Regions from separate parts of the Methylophilus sp. 'Pure River' genome, predicted to be linked through region 1. Evidence: predicted binding sites of a transcription regulator. Region 1 holds the regulator's gene; the other holds the start of a gene.
What was found. Region 1 encodes sigma-54, which starts transcription at its own class of promoters, with help from an activator protein. Its sites were predicted from a motif close to TGGCACNNTTCCTGCT; they were not measured.

Region 1 (7,779 bases):
ATACATTCAGTACAAACAGCTCACGTGAGCGCTGCTTGGCCACCAGTTCAAACCAGAAGTTGAGGATATTTTTACCAAACTTGAACAGCAGGAACAGCAGAATTGAGGACTTGAACAAGGTCAGACCCAGCACATCGAGCCAGTTATCGCTGTGCGAGCCTAAGGTCTGGATCAGCACCAGAATCGGGATCACCGCCAGGTCCTGGAACAGCAGCACGCCGATACTCAAACGGCCATGCCTGGAGTTTAAATCAACCCGTTCCATCAGGATTTTGGAAACGATGGCGGTCGAGGACATGGTGATGGCGGCACCAATAATGAACGCAGAAGTCAGGCTCAGCCCGGCCAGCTTACCCAGTACCAGGCTGGCCAACAGCGTTAAAACAACCTGGCCGCCACCCAAACCGAATAGGGTTTTGCGCATGGCATAGAGTTTAGGCAGGCTAAACTCGAGGCCGATGCTAAACATCAGGAACACAATACCGAACTCGGCCACCTGGCGGCCAGTCTCTTCGTCCTCCAGCAAGCCAAGCGCGTACGGGCCGAGCACAATGCCAATCATGAAGTAAGCCAGCATCGCGGGCAAACCCAGGATGCGGAATAAGCCGACGGCGAAGACCGAGCTGGTAAGCAATAATAATAAGTGGATCAGGGAATCAAACATGCAAAAATTCTAAAGCATTAATGTCAGGCCGTGCAGACGTAGTACCAGCCAGCGAACAATATATTAAGACGCATCGTCAGTGATATATTCTGAAACAGTTGTGTTTCAGGATGATGCATCCTGCCATAAAACACTATTTTATGCAAAAAATGTGCCCGCTAATAAAAAATCCGTAAAAAAGCTGCGTTTCGCTTTCTTGCCGGGGGCGTCACTTGCTATACTAACCCGCCATGAACACAGCAAAATCAGGTGTCCACCTCGTAAAAAGTCCAGACATCGTGACGCGTGCACGAGGCATACTGCTGCACGAGGCAGATGAAATCCGCCAACTGGCCGACCGTATCGGCAGCGAGTTTGAAGCGGCTGTCAGCATGATTCTTGCCTGCCGCGGCCGCATCGTCGTCACCGGCATGGGTAAATCCGGCCATATCGGCGGTAAAATTGCGGCCACCCTGGCAAGCACCGGCACCCCGGCCTTCTTCATGCATCCAGCGGAAGCCAGTCATGGCGACCTGGGCATGATCACGGCTGAAGATGTGGTGATTGCGTTATCCAATTCCGGCGAGAGTGATGAAATCATCAATATCTTGCCCGCCATTCGCCGTATCGGCGCGCGTATCCTGAGCATTACCGGTAGCGAAGACTCCACCCTGTCGCGCGAGTCAGACGTGCATTTAAGCGCTGCCGTCAGCCACGAGGCCTGCCCGCTAGGACTGGCGCCCACAGCCAGCACGACGGCTGCACTGGCATTGGGCGATGCGTTGGCGCTCTGCGTGCTCGACTTGCGCGAATTCACTGCCGAGGACTTTGCGCGGTCACACCCAGGTGGCAGCCTGGGCAGACGGCTGCTGGTACGAATTAAAGATGTCATGCGTACTGGGGATGCGATCCCCTCTATCAGCGAAGATGGCACCGTACAGGAGGCCATTGCGCAGATTTCGAGCAAAGGCATGGGATTTACAGCGATTGTGGATAGCGCGCAACACCCGATCGGCGTATTCACCGACGGCGATTTACGCCGCCTGTTTATGCAAGGTGCCACCGATACGCAACAATCGATCAAAACCGTGATGAATACGCAGCCACGTTTGCTAGGCATGCAACAAATGGCGGTTGAAGCAGTCAACCTGATGGAGCAATATAAAATTAACGGGTTTATGGCAGTGAACGAGCAACAGCAGTTAGTGGGCGCATTTAATATGCATGATTTACTCAAGGCAAAAATCGTTTAGGTTGATTGGCGCTCTGGAACTCCCACATGCTTAAACACCCCATCTTATTGCCGATTGCGCTCATGCTGTTTTTAGCGCTGCTGACGTTCTGGATTAACCAGACCGTGCAGGAGCAGGCACTGAGCCTGAGCCGCTTAAGCCGCCACGATCCGGACTACATGCTTTATAACTTTGTCAGCACGCGTACCGACGCCACTGGCAATACCAAATACGTGTTAGCCGCCGCAGAGATGCGCCACTTTCCGGATAACGACTACACTGAGTTACAACGCCCGCGCTTCACCCAGTTTGGGCAGGATAAACCTTACACCCAAATTCATGGCCAGCATGGCAAAGTCTCGGCCAATGGTAAACTGGTCGAGTTTAGCAAGCAGGTCAAAGTGGTTCGCCAGGGCACACTGGCCAAACCTGAAATGCAGTTGCAGACCGAGCATTTAACACTGGAGCCGGATACAGACCTGGCATATACCGATTTACCGGTCACCATCCGCCAGCTACCGGCGACCGTGATTACAGGCACCGGCATGCGCTTTGATAACAAAGCTGGCACCATGCAATTATTTAACCGGGTACATGTACATTATGTACGCCCACCCGTCGTCGCCAAAACTGCAAGCCCGGCAGCGAAGGCGAAAAAAGGCAATCACAAGGGTCGTTGATTCTGGAGAAATGAGTTGAACACGCACAAGCCATTATTTTATGCCACCTGCTTGACCTTATGGGCACTGCTGCAGTGGTCAACCAGCGTGCTGGCTGAAGAGTCAGACCGTGACCAGCCAATTGAGCTGGAAGCGGACACCGTGACGGTGAATGATGCCAAAAAAATCAGCATTTACACGGGCAATGTGATCCTCAACCAGGGCACCCTGCAAATCAAGGCCGACAAAATGATTGTGCGTGAAGACCAGGATGGTTTTCAGCACAGCACCTGTACCGGCAACCCGACCACATTCAAGCAAAAACGCACTGGCAAAGATGAATGGATGCAAGGCAGTGGACAGCGTATTGAATACAACGCACGCATGGACAAGGTACAGCTATATACCAACGCCTGGGTCAAACGTGGTGAAGACGTCGTCACCGGCGACTACATCAGTTATGACGCCAATGCAGAGTACGCCGAAGTGATTGGTGGCACCAAAGCCAACCCAAACGGCACTGCTGGCAGCCGCGTCAAAGCAACCATTCAGCCCAAAAACAAAACCACGCCGCCTGTGATTGATAACAAGCCAACCTCGCAACAAGGGCTGCGCATGAACCGCTCACTGCAAATCAAAGTGGAACCGGCACCTGCCGACGCCAATAATGAGCCCGCGAAAGTGCAACCTTAAAGAACGGCCTTATGCAGACAACAGCTTCACCAGATCATAACCATTTACGTGTCAGCCACCTGAAAAAGGCTTACCAGGGCCGCACCGTGGTCAAAAACACCACGCTAGAGCTACACAGCGGCGAAGTGATTGGTCTGCTCGGCCCCAATGGCGCGGGTAAAACCACCAGTTTTTATATGATTGTTGGCCTGGTCGCACTGGACGATGGCAGCATTACACTCAATGGCGCAGATGTGAGCCATTCCCCCATGCACGAGCGCGCGCGCATGGGACTGGCTTACCTGCCACAAGAAGCGTCCATTTTTCGCAAAATGACAGTGACCGATAATATTTTATCGATTCTGGAAACCCGCCCTTATACAGAAGAAGAACGCGAAGCGCGGCTGGAGTCCTTACTGGATCAACTACATATCCAGCATATCCGCCATAGCCAGGCCGTGAGCCTGTCGGGCGGTGAGCGCCGCCGAGTAGAGATTGCGCGCTGCCTGGCCACCGATCCGAAGTTCATCCTGCTGGATGAGCCGTTTGCCGGGATTGACCCAATTGCGGTGATTGAGATCCAGAAAATTATCCGCTACTTGAGCAGCCAGAATATCGGCATTTTGATTACAGACCACAACGTGCGTGAAACCCTGGACATTTGTGACCGGGCATATATCGTCAATGAAGGCGCAGTGTTTGCCGCTGGCACGCCAGACGAGATCATTCAGAACGAAGGCGTACGTGAAGTCTATCTGGGCAAGAATTTTAGGCTGTAACCAGTTATGAAGCAAAACCTGCAATTACGCATCTCACAAAACCTGGCGCTCACACCGCAGTTGCAGCAGTCTATCCGGCTGTTGCAGTTGTCGACGCTGGAGTTAAGCCAGGAGCTGGAAACCATCCTGCAGGAAAACCCGCTGCTGGAAATGGCCGATGGTGAAGAGGGCGAATTTGAAGATAACGCCCCCACCGCAACCGGGGCAGCAGAATCTGAGCTACCCGATGCAAGTTCGTTTGATGTCGCGACGCAAACAGAAATTACCGCGCCAGCAGAGACCTTGCGCGAAGAGTTGCACGAGGAGCTCGGTGGCAACGAAGGCGAGCAGGCCAATCTGAGTGAAGAGTTTTCACCGCCCGAGTTTGAGGACGACTATGAAGAGTTTGGCAGCACCAGCAACTGGGATGAAGCAGGCCGCAACAACCTCGATGATGAAGATAGCGACTTCTCCCGCCAGGATGCTAGCAACATCAGCCTGCGCGAACACCTGATCAACCAGATGCAACTGGCACACCTGTCTAAGCGGGACATGGATCTGGTGAAGTTCTTGCTCGACAGCATTAACGATGATGGTTATTTAGAGCAGGATTTACAGGAGATTGTCGACCTGTTGCCGCCAGAATTGGAAATCGAGTTACTGGAGCTGGAAACGGCACTGAAATTGATCCAGAACTTGGATCCGATTGGTGTCGGTGCACGCGACCTGCGTGAATGCATCCTGCTACAGCTGCAGGTACTGCCGCCTGAAACGCCTTATCTGCGCATTGCAATGGCGATTGCCAAAGACCACCTGGCATTGCTGGCCAACAAAGACTTTGTCAAACTGCGCAAGGTACTCACTTGCGACGAAGCTGCGCTCAAAGGTGCGCAGCAACTGATTCGCCAGCAAAACCCGAAACCCGGTAACGAGTTTGCCAGCTTTAGCCATGACCACTTTATTCAGCACGATGTGGTGGTCAAAAAAATCAAAGGCATCTGGATGGCCTCGCTCAATGACGGCGTGATTCCCAAGCTGCGCATCAACCAGCTCTATGCGGATATTCTCAAGCGCAACCGTGAAAGCTCTGGCCAATACCTGCAAAGCCAGATGCAGGAAGCGAAATGGATGATTAAGAATATCCAGCAGCGCTTTTCGACCATCCTGCGCGTCTCACAGGCGATTGTAGACAGGCAACGCAACTTCTTTGAGCATGGCGAAATTGCCATGCGCCCTTTGGTATTGCGCGAAATCGCCGAAGAGCTGGACTTGCACGAAAGTACGGTTTCACGGGTCACCACGCATAAGTACATGCTTACACCGCGCGGTGTGTTTGAGTTGAAATACTTCTTCGGTAGCTCGGTAGCGACCGATGCAGGCGGCTCTTGCTCAGCCACTGCGATTCGCGCCCTGATCAAGCAAATGGTGGCCGAAGAGAATCCGAAAAAACCACTGTCGGATAACCAGATTACGGACACTCTGGCGCAGCAAGGCATTGTCGTTGCACGCCGCACCATCGCCAAATACCGCGAATCACTGAATATTCCACCAGCCAATTTACGCAAATCGCTATAAAACAAAAAGGCCGCAATTGCGGCCTTTTTGTTTAACAGGCTTTTTATTTAATGGTGATTTTGGCAAACTTGCGTTTACCCACTTGTGCCACCACAGTCACGCCTTTAGCCAGCGGCAAGTTCTTGTCGTCGACCTTCACACTATCCAGTTTCACCCCACCTTGCTGCACGGCACGCATGGCTTCACTGGTGCTTTCCACCAAGCCCGCCTGCTTCAGTAACTGGCTGATGCCTATGCTGTCGCCATCAATCACCACTTCCACCTCAGGCACATCATCAGGAATACCGCCTTTGGCACGTGTCTGGAAGTCCTGCAGGGCTTTTTCAGCCGCGGCCTGGCCGTGAAAGCGGGCGACGATTTCTTGTGCAAATCCAACCTTGATATTGCGCGGATTGTCACCAGCAGCTACTTGCGCCTTCCACTCGGCAATCGTTTCCAGGGTAGCAAACGACAGCAGGTCAATGTAACGCCACATCAGGTCATCAGAAATAGACATTATCTTGGCAAAAATCGTCTCTGGCGCTTCGCTGATACCAATGTAATTACCCAAAGACTTGGACATCTTGTTGACGCCGTCCAGGCCTTCCAGCAGCGGCATCATCAGCACACACTGCTGTGACTGGCCAGCCTGCTTTTGCAACTCACGGCCCATGAGCAGGTTAAATTTCTGGTCTGTGCCACCCAGTTCCAAATCTGCCTGCAACGCGACAGAGTCATAGCCTTGCAACAATGGATACAAGAACTCATGAATCGCAATCGGCTGGTTGCCTTTGAAGCGTTTGGAGAAATCATCACGCTCCAGCATACGGGCCACCGTGTGGCTGGCTGCCAGCTTGATCATGCCCGCCGCCCCGAGGTCGCTTAACCATTTGGAGTTAAACACAATCTCGGTTTTGGCCGGATCCAGAATCTTGAATACCTGTTCGGAATAGGTATCGGCATTCGCCTTCACCTGCTCAACCGTTAACGGCGGACGCGTGGTACTTTTACCCGTCGGGTCACCGATCATGCCGGTAAAATCTCCGATCAGGAACAAAATCTGGTGCCCCAGATCCTGCAACTGGCGCAATTTGTTAATCAGCACGGTGTGACCCAAATGCAAGTCTGGTGCGGTCGGGTCAAACCCGGCTTTCACACGTAAAGGCTTGCCGGTTTTCAGCTTTTCAATCAGCTCCTGCTCAATTAATAACTCATCGGCACCGCGTTTGATAATCGCCAGGGCGTTTACAATGTCTGGACTCAGGGCTTCAGCCGCCGTTGAGGCTTGGTTTACGTCTGTCATAAAGATTCTTTTTTTGAGGCGCGCGTTGCGCACGCTTCGTCACGAAAGTAAAACAGGTATTTTAACGTAATCCCAGGCATTTCTGTAAGCAAGGCATGAGCAGTGTTACACTTATGCCTTATGAATTTTTCTGCCCCGCCCACTCAAACACGCCTGTTTATTGGCCTGATGTCTGGTACCAGTCTGGATGGGGTGGATGCAGTGCTGGTCGCACAACAAGACGGTCATCTGCAGCAACAAAGCCAGTTTTTTCTGCCTTATCCTGCGGATATCAGACAAATCCTGTTGGATCTGCACACCCCAGCCGTCAACGAATTACATACTGCCGCTATAGTGTCCAACCAGCTGGCCGACCTGTACGCAGCGGCAGTTCAAGGCTTATTGCAAACAGCAAATATCTCTGCCGCAGCTGTCACCGCCATTGGCTGCCATGGGCAAACCATACGCCACTGCCCAGACCTGGCCAACGGCCAGGCCTACACCTTGCAATTGGGCAACCATGCACGTCTGGCAGAACGCACAGGCATCACCGTGGTTGGCGATTTCCGCAGCCGCGATATTGCCGCTGGCGGACAAGGTGCGCCTTTGGTGCCCGCCTTTCACCAGGCCATCTTTGCGGCAGCTGATACCCATCGCGTGATCTTGAATATTGGCGGCATTGCCAACCTGAGTGATTTACCTATAAGTGGCAGCGTGACCGGGTTTGATTCCGGCCCCGGCAACTTGCTCATGGATGCCTGGACCCTGCAACACACCGGCCAGACGTATGATGCCGGAGGTGCCTGGGCAGTGCGCGGCAGCGTCAATCAAGCGTTGCTGGACGCATTGCTCGCTGAGCCGTATTTTGCGCTCCCCATCCCTAAAAGTACCGGGCGCGACCTGTTTAACCAAACCTGGCTCAACGCACACCTGCAAACCCATGCGGATACACCTCAGAATGTCGCCCGCACGCTGCTGG
Region 2 (7,779 bases), on a different contig from region 1:
CATTCAGTTCCAGCGGATCACAGTAGTCGTCATCAATACGCCGCAAAATCGCATGCACGGGCTTGAGTCCGGCAATGGTTTTTAGCCACACCACGCCATTGCGTACGGTGAGGTCACTACCTTGTACCAGCGGATAACCGAGGTAGCCCGCCAGGAAGGACTGCTCGTGGTAGGTTTCGTTATAAGGTCCGGGGGTCAAAATAACCACCAATGGCGGCTCCCCTTGACCCAGCGCGGCGATACCGGGTACCGTTCGTGCCTGGTTATCCGCCACGCGGTGTCCCCAGTGCGCCAGACTATCGCGCATGCTGGCAAAAAAGCCGCTCAGGCGCTCAATATTCAGGTCACGGAACAGCTCGGGAAACGCACTCGTAATAATGGTACGGTTTTCCAGCGCATAGCCCGCGCCAGTTGGCCCTTGCGTGCGGTCAGACACCACCCACCACTGGCCGTTAGGCGCGCGTGCAATATCGACGGCATAGCTATGCAATGCAATATTGTCATAATGTGGAATCCCGACACAAGACGGCAAAAAGCCGTTATGCCCGTAAATCAATGCCGGGGGCAATTGACCATCGGCCAACAGCCGCTGCTCGCCATAAACATCCAGCAATACCTGGTTAAGCAAGGTAGCACGCTGTGCAACCGAAGCGGCAATGTGCTGCCATTCGTCTTGCGGAATAATCAGTGGCAGGACATCCAGATCCCAGGGCCGCTGCACGCCATGGGTATCGGCATAGACGTTATAAGTGACACCGTTATCCCGCACCTGGCGCTGCACGGCTTCCACGCGTTTACGCATGGCGGTCGGCTCTTCAGACTCCAGCTGTGCCAGCAAGGCCTGCCAGTGCGGACGTGCCTGACCGCTGCTATCCAGCAGTTCGTTGTAGCGGTCAGAAAAATACAGTTGGTTAAGCACTGGTTGCATGCGGGATCAGGAGAAAAAATACATTACATTACATTACAAGACAATGAGTGTAACAGGATGTTCACCCATTGGCCTGCCAACGCAGGTCCAGCGTAAACGGAAAACGCGGGTTAGGTGGTTCTTTTACCACACACATCTCGCCTGGCGTGTGTCCATGCGCCCAGAAACGGGCAAATCGGCGCGCCTCTGCCTCATTGGCATTGACCGGGAAAGTATTGTAATTGCGCCCACCCGGATGCGACACATGATAGGTGCACCCACCTAATGACTTGCCACTCCAGGTATCTACCAGGTCGAACACCAAAGGCGCTTGTACCGGGATGGTCGGATGCAAGGCTGACCACGGGTTCCAGGCGCGGAAGCGGATACCTGCCACATGCTCGCCCGCATTGCCGGTTGCCTGCAAGGGCAACGGACGGCCATTGCAGGTCACCACATGTCGGCCGTCCGTCAGGCCACGCACACGCAACTGCATGCGCTCCACGGACGAGTCCACATAACGCGCTGTGCCGCCGCCAGACACCTCCTCCCCCAGCACGTTCCATGGCTCTATGGCCTGCCGCAGCTCCAGCTCTATGCCGTGATAAGCCACGGTGCCATAACGCGGAAACCTGAACTCGACAAACGGCTCAAACCAGCGCTGCTCAAAGGCATAGCCTGCCGCACGCAAGTCGGCCACCACATCGGCCATATCCTGTGCCACAAAATGTGGCAACATCCAGCGGTCATGTAATTCAGTGCCCCAATGCACCAGCTTGCCGGTATAAGGCGTTTTCCAGAAGCGTGCGACCAGGGCACGTAACAACAAACTTTGCAGCAGGCTCATGCGCGCATGCGGCGGCATTTCAAACGCTCGGAACTCCACCAGCCCCAGCCGCCCGGTCGGGCCATCTGGCGAATATAGTTTGTCGATAGAAAACTCGGCGCGATGCGTGTTACCGGTCAAATCGACCAGCAAATGCCGCAACAAGCGGTCGACCAGCCAGGGCTGCGCACTTTCTTTGCCCGGCGGCAGCATTTTCTCCATCTGCTGGAAAGCAATGCCCAGCTCGTACAAATTATCGTCGCGCGCCTCATCCACCCGCGGCGCCTGGCTGGTGGGGCCAATAAATGTACCGGAAAACAAATAAGACAGTGCAGGGTGGTTTTGCCAGTAGGTAATCAGGCTGCGCAACACATCCGGCCGTCTTAACAGCGGGCTGTCGGCGGCTGTTTCGCCGCCCAGCGTCACATGGTTACCACCGCCCGTCCCCGTGTGGCGGCCATCCAGCATGAATTTCTCTGTGCCTAACCGGCATACACGCGCCGCTTCATATAAGGTGCTGACATTCGCGACCAGTTCCTTCCAACTGCTGGACGGATGAATGTTGACTTCAATCACGCCAGGGTCTGGTGTCACACTGAGTAACTTCAGGCGACTATCGCGCGGTGGCGTATAGCCCTCCAGCCACAGCTTGAGCTTGAGGTCACTGGCGGTCTGCTCAATGGCACTCAGCAAATCCAGATAATCCTCCAGCCGTGTCACCGGTGGCATAAATACATATAAGCGGCCTTGCCTGACCTGCACACATAAGGCGGTATGAATGACTTCGCGCGCGGTGGGCTGGCTTGTTTTGTGTTTTAACCTGACCTTAGGCACCTTGGCATCACCCAGCGCCGCCTGCTCAGTAAACGAGTCCAGCGCAAATTCCGGTTCAATCTCCGCTGGCAGTTGCCATGGCAATGAAGAAAGCGGCAAGCGCAACCCCATGGGCGAATCGCCCGCCAGCAAATAGAGATGCTCGCGCCGCAATGGCCACTTGCTGGTCAGCCACTCACCGGCCACTTGCGACTCTATTGGCTTCAATGGCATGACATAACCGACGACCGATCCCAAACCCTGGTTCAGCACATTGGCCAGCCGTTTACGCTCGGCACCATCCTTCAAGTCAGCCTTGAGCGGGTCAATATTGTGCGCCAACTGCTGCTCTTGCTGTGCCAGCGACCACACATCTTCATAGGCAGGCACCACACAGGCAGGCGGGAATCCCAGCATATCGGCCAGATGCCGCGCAAATGCCTGCGCCTGTTTCGCAGTGTAGCCATCCTGACCACTTTCGGCAGAAAACAGGCTGGCATCACGCCATACCGGCTTGCCATCAGGCCGCCAGTAGATATTAATCGCCCAGCGCGGCAACGGCTCACCGGGATACCACTTGCCCTGGCCGTAATGCAAAAAGCCGTGAGACGCGAACTGGGCCTTGAGCCGCAATGCCAGATCTCCTGCCAGTTGGCGCTTATGCTCCCCCAGCGCCAAGGTGTTCCACTGCGCGCCATCCATATCATCAATCGAGACAAAGGTCGGCTCACCGCCCTGCGTCAGGCGCACATCCATTTTGTTCAGTTGTTTATCCACCTGCTCGCCCAGCTTCACAATGGCTTGCCAGTCTTGTTCGCTATAAGGCTTGGTCACACGCGGATCTTCATGAATACGGGTGACACGCATCTCGTGGCTAAACGTCACTTCGGCGACATCGGTAAATCCCATCACTGGTGCGGCCGAAGATGGTAACGCCGTGCAAGCCAGCGGAATATGCCCTTCGCCTGCCATCAAACCGGACGTCGGGTCCAGCCCGACCCAACCAGCGCCGGGGATGAACACTTCAGTCCAGGCATGCAAGTCGGTAAAATCTTTATCCGTGCCGCTGGGGCCATCCAGCGCCTCAACATCAGCTTTTAGCTGTATCAGGTAGCCAGAAACAAAGCGCGCCGCCAGGCCAAGCTGGCGCATCACTTGCACCAGCAACCAGGCGGAGTCACGGCAGGAACCCGTACGTTTTTGCAAGGTGTCTTCCGGCGTCTGTATGCCTGGCTCCATGCGCACGGTGTAACCAATCGCCCCTTGCAGGCGCTGGTTCACAGCCACCAAGAAATCGACAATACCAACCTCCGGCTTCACCACCTCACTGCGTATGACGTCCATCCATTCCGTGAGCAAAGGCCCCATGGGCTCCGCTTGCAAATAGGCGGTCAGTTCAAACGCCTGTTGCTCGGTGTAGCTGAATGGAAAGTGCTCAGCATACTTCTCCACAAAGAAATCAAACGGGTTGATGACGGTCATGTCTGCCACCAAATCGACCGTAAAATCGAGCTCACGCACCATTTCGGGGAATACAAAACGGGCAATATAGTTGCCGTAAGGGTCTTGCTGCCAATTGATAAAGTGCTTTTCCGGATTCACCGTCAATGAATATGACAGCACAGGCGTGCGCGCATGCGCGGCAGGCTTTAAGCGGACTTCATGTGGAGATAAATTGACCAGTCGGTCGAACTGATAACGCGTGCGGTGATGTAAAGCGACACGGATAGCCACTGCCACTCCTTTTAGGAATTATGATTTTAGGCAGTGAAGATGCAGGAAATATGCCAGCTGCGGGCAAACAGGCCTCGACGCAGCTGGAAAACACAAGAAACAGGCGAAAGTGAGGGATGGCTTATTTGCCGCCACCCACCAGGCTTTTCACAGCGCTGACGACATCACCCGGCATGACCACGATTTTGCTGTTATTGGAATCCGCCATTTTTTGCAGGGATTGAATATAGCGGTCACCGAGCAAGAACGTCGCCGAGGCGTTATTTTCTTTCACCGCTTCCGTAATCATTTTGATCGCCTCGGCCGACGCCTTGGCACCGACCATCTGCGCTTCTGCATCTTTGCGCGCCGCTTCCAGGCGCGCTTCTGCATTCAAAATCAGGGATTGTTTGGCGCCTTCGGCCTCGGTCACCACCGCCACCCGCTCACGCTCGGCAGCGGCTTGCCTCTCCATGGCATCCTGCATATTGGCAGAGGGCTTGATGTCTTGAATCTCAACGCTTTTCACGGTCAGCCCCCAATCCAGCGCCTCATCGGCAATCGCCTCTTTCAACTCTGCCTTGATGCGGTCACGCGAGGTCAATGCGTGGTTTAAATCCATGCCGCCAATGATAGACCGCAAACTGGTTTGGACCATATTGCGCATGGCCTCACGGAAATTTTCAATCCCGTATACAGCGCGCTCAATATTAGTCACCTTGATAAAGGCTACCGCATTGGCCAGAATCACTGCGTTATCGCGGGTAATCACTTCCTGCTCTGGCACATCCAGGATAATATCTTTAGTGGTCACTTTATAGCTGACTGTACTCAACACTGGGTTAATCACATGTAACCCTGGCGTTAAAATCCCGGCAAACTTACCCAGGCGTTCAACTACCCACTCCTCGCCCTGCGGCACAATGCGCACGCCTTTAACGATGGCAATCACTACTAATACGATCACAATGACACTGACTTCGGTCATGACTACTCCCTTGATTCAATTAAGTTAATGCCTGGCTAGACAGGCACCACACGCAAACTGTTACCCTCTACCGCAACGATCTTCGCTGCTTGCTGTTCGGCAATTGCAGTATCGGCATAGGCCACCCACTCGCGGCTGCCTAGCACCCCCTGGCTGAAGCGTATCTTGCCTGCTTGCTGGGGTGAAATCGCGACCGTCACAATGCCTTCACGACCGATTTCTTCTCCTTGTGCCTGGCCCACACGTAACGCAGGCTTACGCTTTTCCAGCTTACGCATCACGCCGAGGGCAACCGCAGACAACACCGCGTAGTTCAATGCCTGTAACGCTAATGGCATCTCGGTAAAAACAGCGCACAACATCGCCATCACCAAAGCAGCGATGCCTAGCCACAAAAAATACAGGGTTCCTAACAGCATTTCCATGCACAGCAGTATGAGCCCCAGCCCACACCACCACCATAATGTCGTCATTCGCGCACCTTTCCAACGAAATTGCAACTCATGGTATCACTAGTTGTGTCAAAATGGTGCGCTATGAACCCGCCAGCCCTCATCACGCTCGCTGCAGACCGCGTCACGCGCCTGCAGCAAATCAGGGAATATTTTCCGCAAGCCTCGGGGCCAGACTTATCCCCGGCCTGGCAAGGCGGACGTGCGTCTGCATTAGCACGGCTATCGACGGTGGACGCTGAAGACTACGCGCGTAGCCGCAACCAGCTCACAGGCGCAGTGACCGGGTTATCGCCCTACCTGCGCCATGGCTGCCTGTCGCTACCAGAAACCATGGCGGACGTGGGGGCACGATTTGGCAAACACGCGCACAAACTCGCCGCCGAATTGAGTTACCGCGATTATTTCCGCCAGGTCTGGTACCGGTTTGGTGAAGCTATCATGCAGCCCATGGAGTCTCCCAAAGTGGGCTTAGGCGATAGGCCCATGCCAGACTTTATTGCACAAGGCTTCACCGGGCTGGTATGCATGGATGAAATCGTGCGTCAATTGCAGCAACATGGCTATGTACACAACCACGCACGCATGTGGTTTGCGGCTTATGTCGTGCATTGGCTCAAAGTAGACTGGCAACAGGCTGCGGATTGGTTTGAAACACAACTACTGGATGGCGACACGGCATCCAACCATCTGTCCTGGCAATGGATCGCCTCCAGTTTCAGTAATAAACCTTATCTTTTTAACAAAGAAAACCTGATCAAGTTTGGCGGTGAATCCTGGTGCCAGCAATGCCGGGTCACCTGCCCGTTTGAAGGCAGTTATGAACAATTGCACCAACAACTGTTTACTGATGCAGTGGTCGCAAAAAAACCCGTCCATCATCTGAACCCGCCTGAACCCACGCCCAAAGGCGTCGCGAGCCTGGTATGGATACACGACGAGATGCTGTCACCAACGCATGCACTATGCGCCTTTAACCTGCCCGCTGTATTTATATTCGACCCGGCACTGTACCAGCACTGGCCACTCAAGCGCTTGCAATTTATGGCTGACTGCCTGGCTGAAATGCCAGGGGTAGATATCTGGATAGGACAGACCAATCAAGTACTGGCGCGGCTGGCGCAGGGACGCATCATCACCCAAAACACCCCGCAACAGGCACTCAAACAAGCAGCAGCAGGCCTTGATATTGAGTGGCGCACCGAGCCTGTTTTGACAGAAACGCCGTTAAGCGACCACCAACTCATGCGTTTCAGCCGCTACTGGAAAGCGGTAGAACCCACCGTCACGCGCGGCCTTTGCACAAACTAGCGCCTGCGCCTGCGCTGCGAGCCTGTGTGGCGTGGTAAAATCCCGCGCATGAATACTCCGACATCAAACACTCAAACCAACCGCGAACTCGCAAAATCATTCGACCCAAAAACCATAGAAAGCCAATGGTATGCTTTTTGGGAAGGTAAAGGCTTTTACGCCGCCGGCATGAACCCGCAAGTGCAGGATAACTTCTGCATTTTGCTGCCTCCACCCAACGTCACCGGCACGCTGCACATGGGCCATGGCTTTAACCAGACCATCATGGACGCACTGACCCGCTACCACCGCATGCGTGGCGACAACACCTTATGGCAACCAGGCACAGACCACGCAGGCATTGCCACGCAAATTGTGGTGGAACGCCAGCTCGACGCACAAGGCGTGAGCCGCCATGACCTGGGTCGCGAAAAGTTTCTGGAAAAGGTCTGGGAGTGGAAAGAATATTCCGGCGGCACCATCACCAAACAGATGCGTCGCCTGGGCACCTCGCCTGACTGGCAGCGTGAGCGCTTCACCATGGACGCAGGCCTCAACAAAGTGGTCACCGAAACCTTTGTACGCCTCTATAACGAAGGCCTGATCTACAGAGGAAAAAGATTAGTTAACTGGGATGTGAAACTGGGCACGGCCGTGTCCGACCTGGAAGTTATCCAGGAAGAAGAAGACGGCACCATGTGGCACATCAATTACCCACTGGCAGATGGCTCAGGCTCACTGACCGTGGCGACAACTCGTCCGGAAACCATGCTGGGCGACGTCGCCGTGA

Region 2: ACIDE9_RS13875 (DUF2126 domain-containing protein) is a predicted target of sigma-54. The motif match lies at 4,321-4,336, and genes of this name have one in related genera.

Annotation. Positions count from the first base shown of each region.
Region 1 is NZ_JBKOUE010000009.1:78,557-86,335, forward strand. Features, by position in the region: gene ACIDE9_RS11695 (cation:proton antiporter) at 1-664, opposite strand, end outside; gene ACIDE9_RS11700 (KpsF/GutQ family sugar-phosphate isomerase) at 895-1,896, shown strand; gene lptC (LPS export ABC transporter periplasmic protein LptC) at 1,923-2,555, shown strand; gene lptA (lipopolysaccharide transport periplasmic protein LptA) at 2,571-3,227, shown strand; gene lptB (LPS export ABC transporter ATP-binding protein) at 3,239-3,985, shown strand; gene ACIDE9_RS11720 (RNA polymerase factor sigma-54) at 3,992-5,539, shown strand; gene tyrS (tyrosine--tRNA ligase) at 5,583-6,821, opposite strand; gene ACIDE9_RS11730 (anhydro-N-acetylmuramic acid kinase) at 6,942-7,779, shown strand, end outside.
Region 2 is NZ_JBKOUE010000013.1:13,734-21,512, reverse strand. Features, by position in the region: gene ACIDE9_RS13880 (circularly permuted type 2 ATP-grasp protein) at 1-928, opposite strand, end outside; gene ACIDE9_RS13875 (DUF2126 domain-containing protein) at 990-4,280, opposite strand; gene ACIDE9_RS13870 (SPFH domain-containing protein) at 4,402-5,247, opposite strand; gene ACIDE9_RS13865 (NfeD family protein) at 5,283-5,720, opposite strand; gene ACIDE9_RS13860 (FAD-binding domain-containing protein) at 5,784-7,010, shown strand; gene ACIDE9_RS13855 (valine--tRNA ligase) at 7,059-7,779, shown strand, end outside.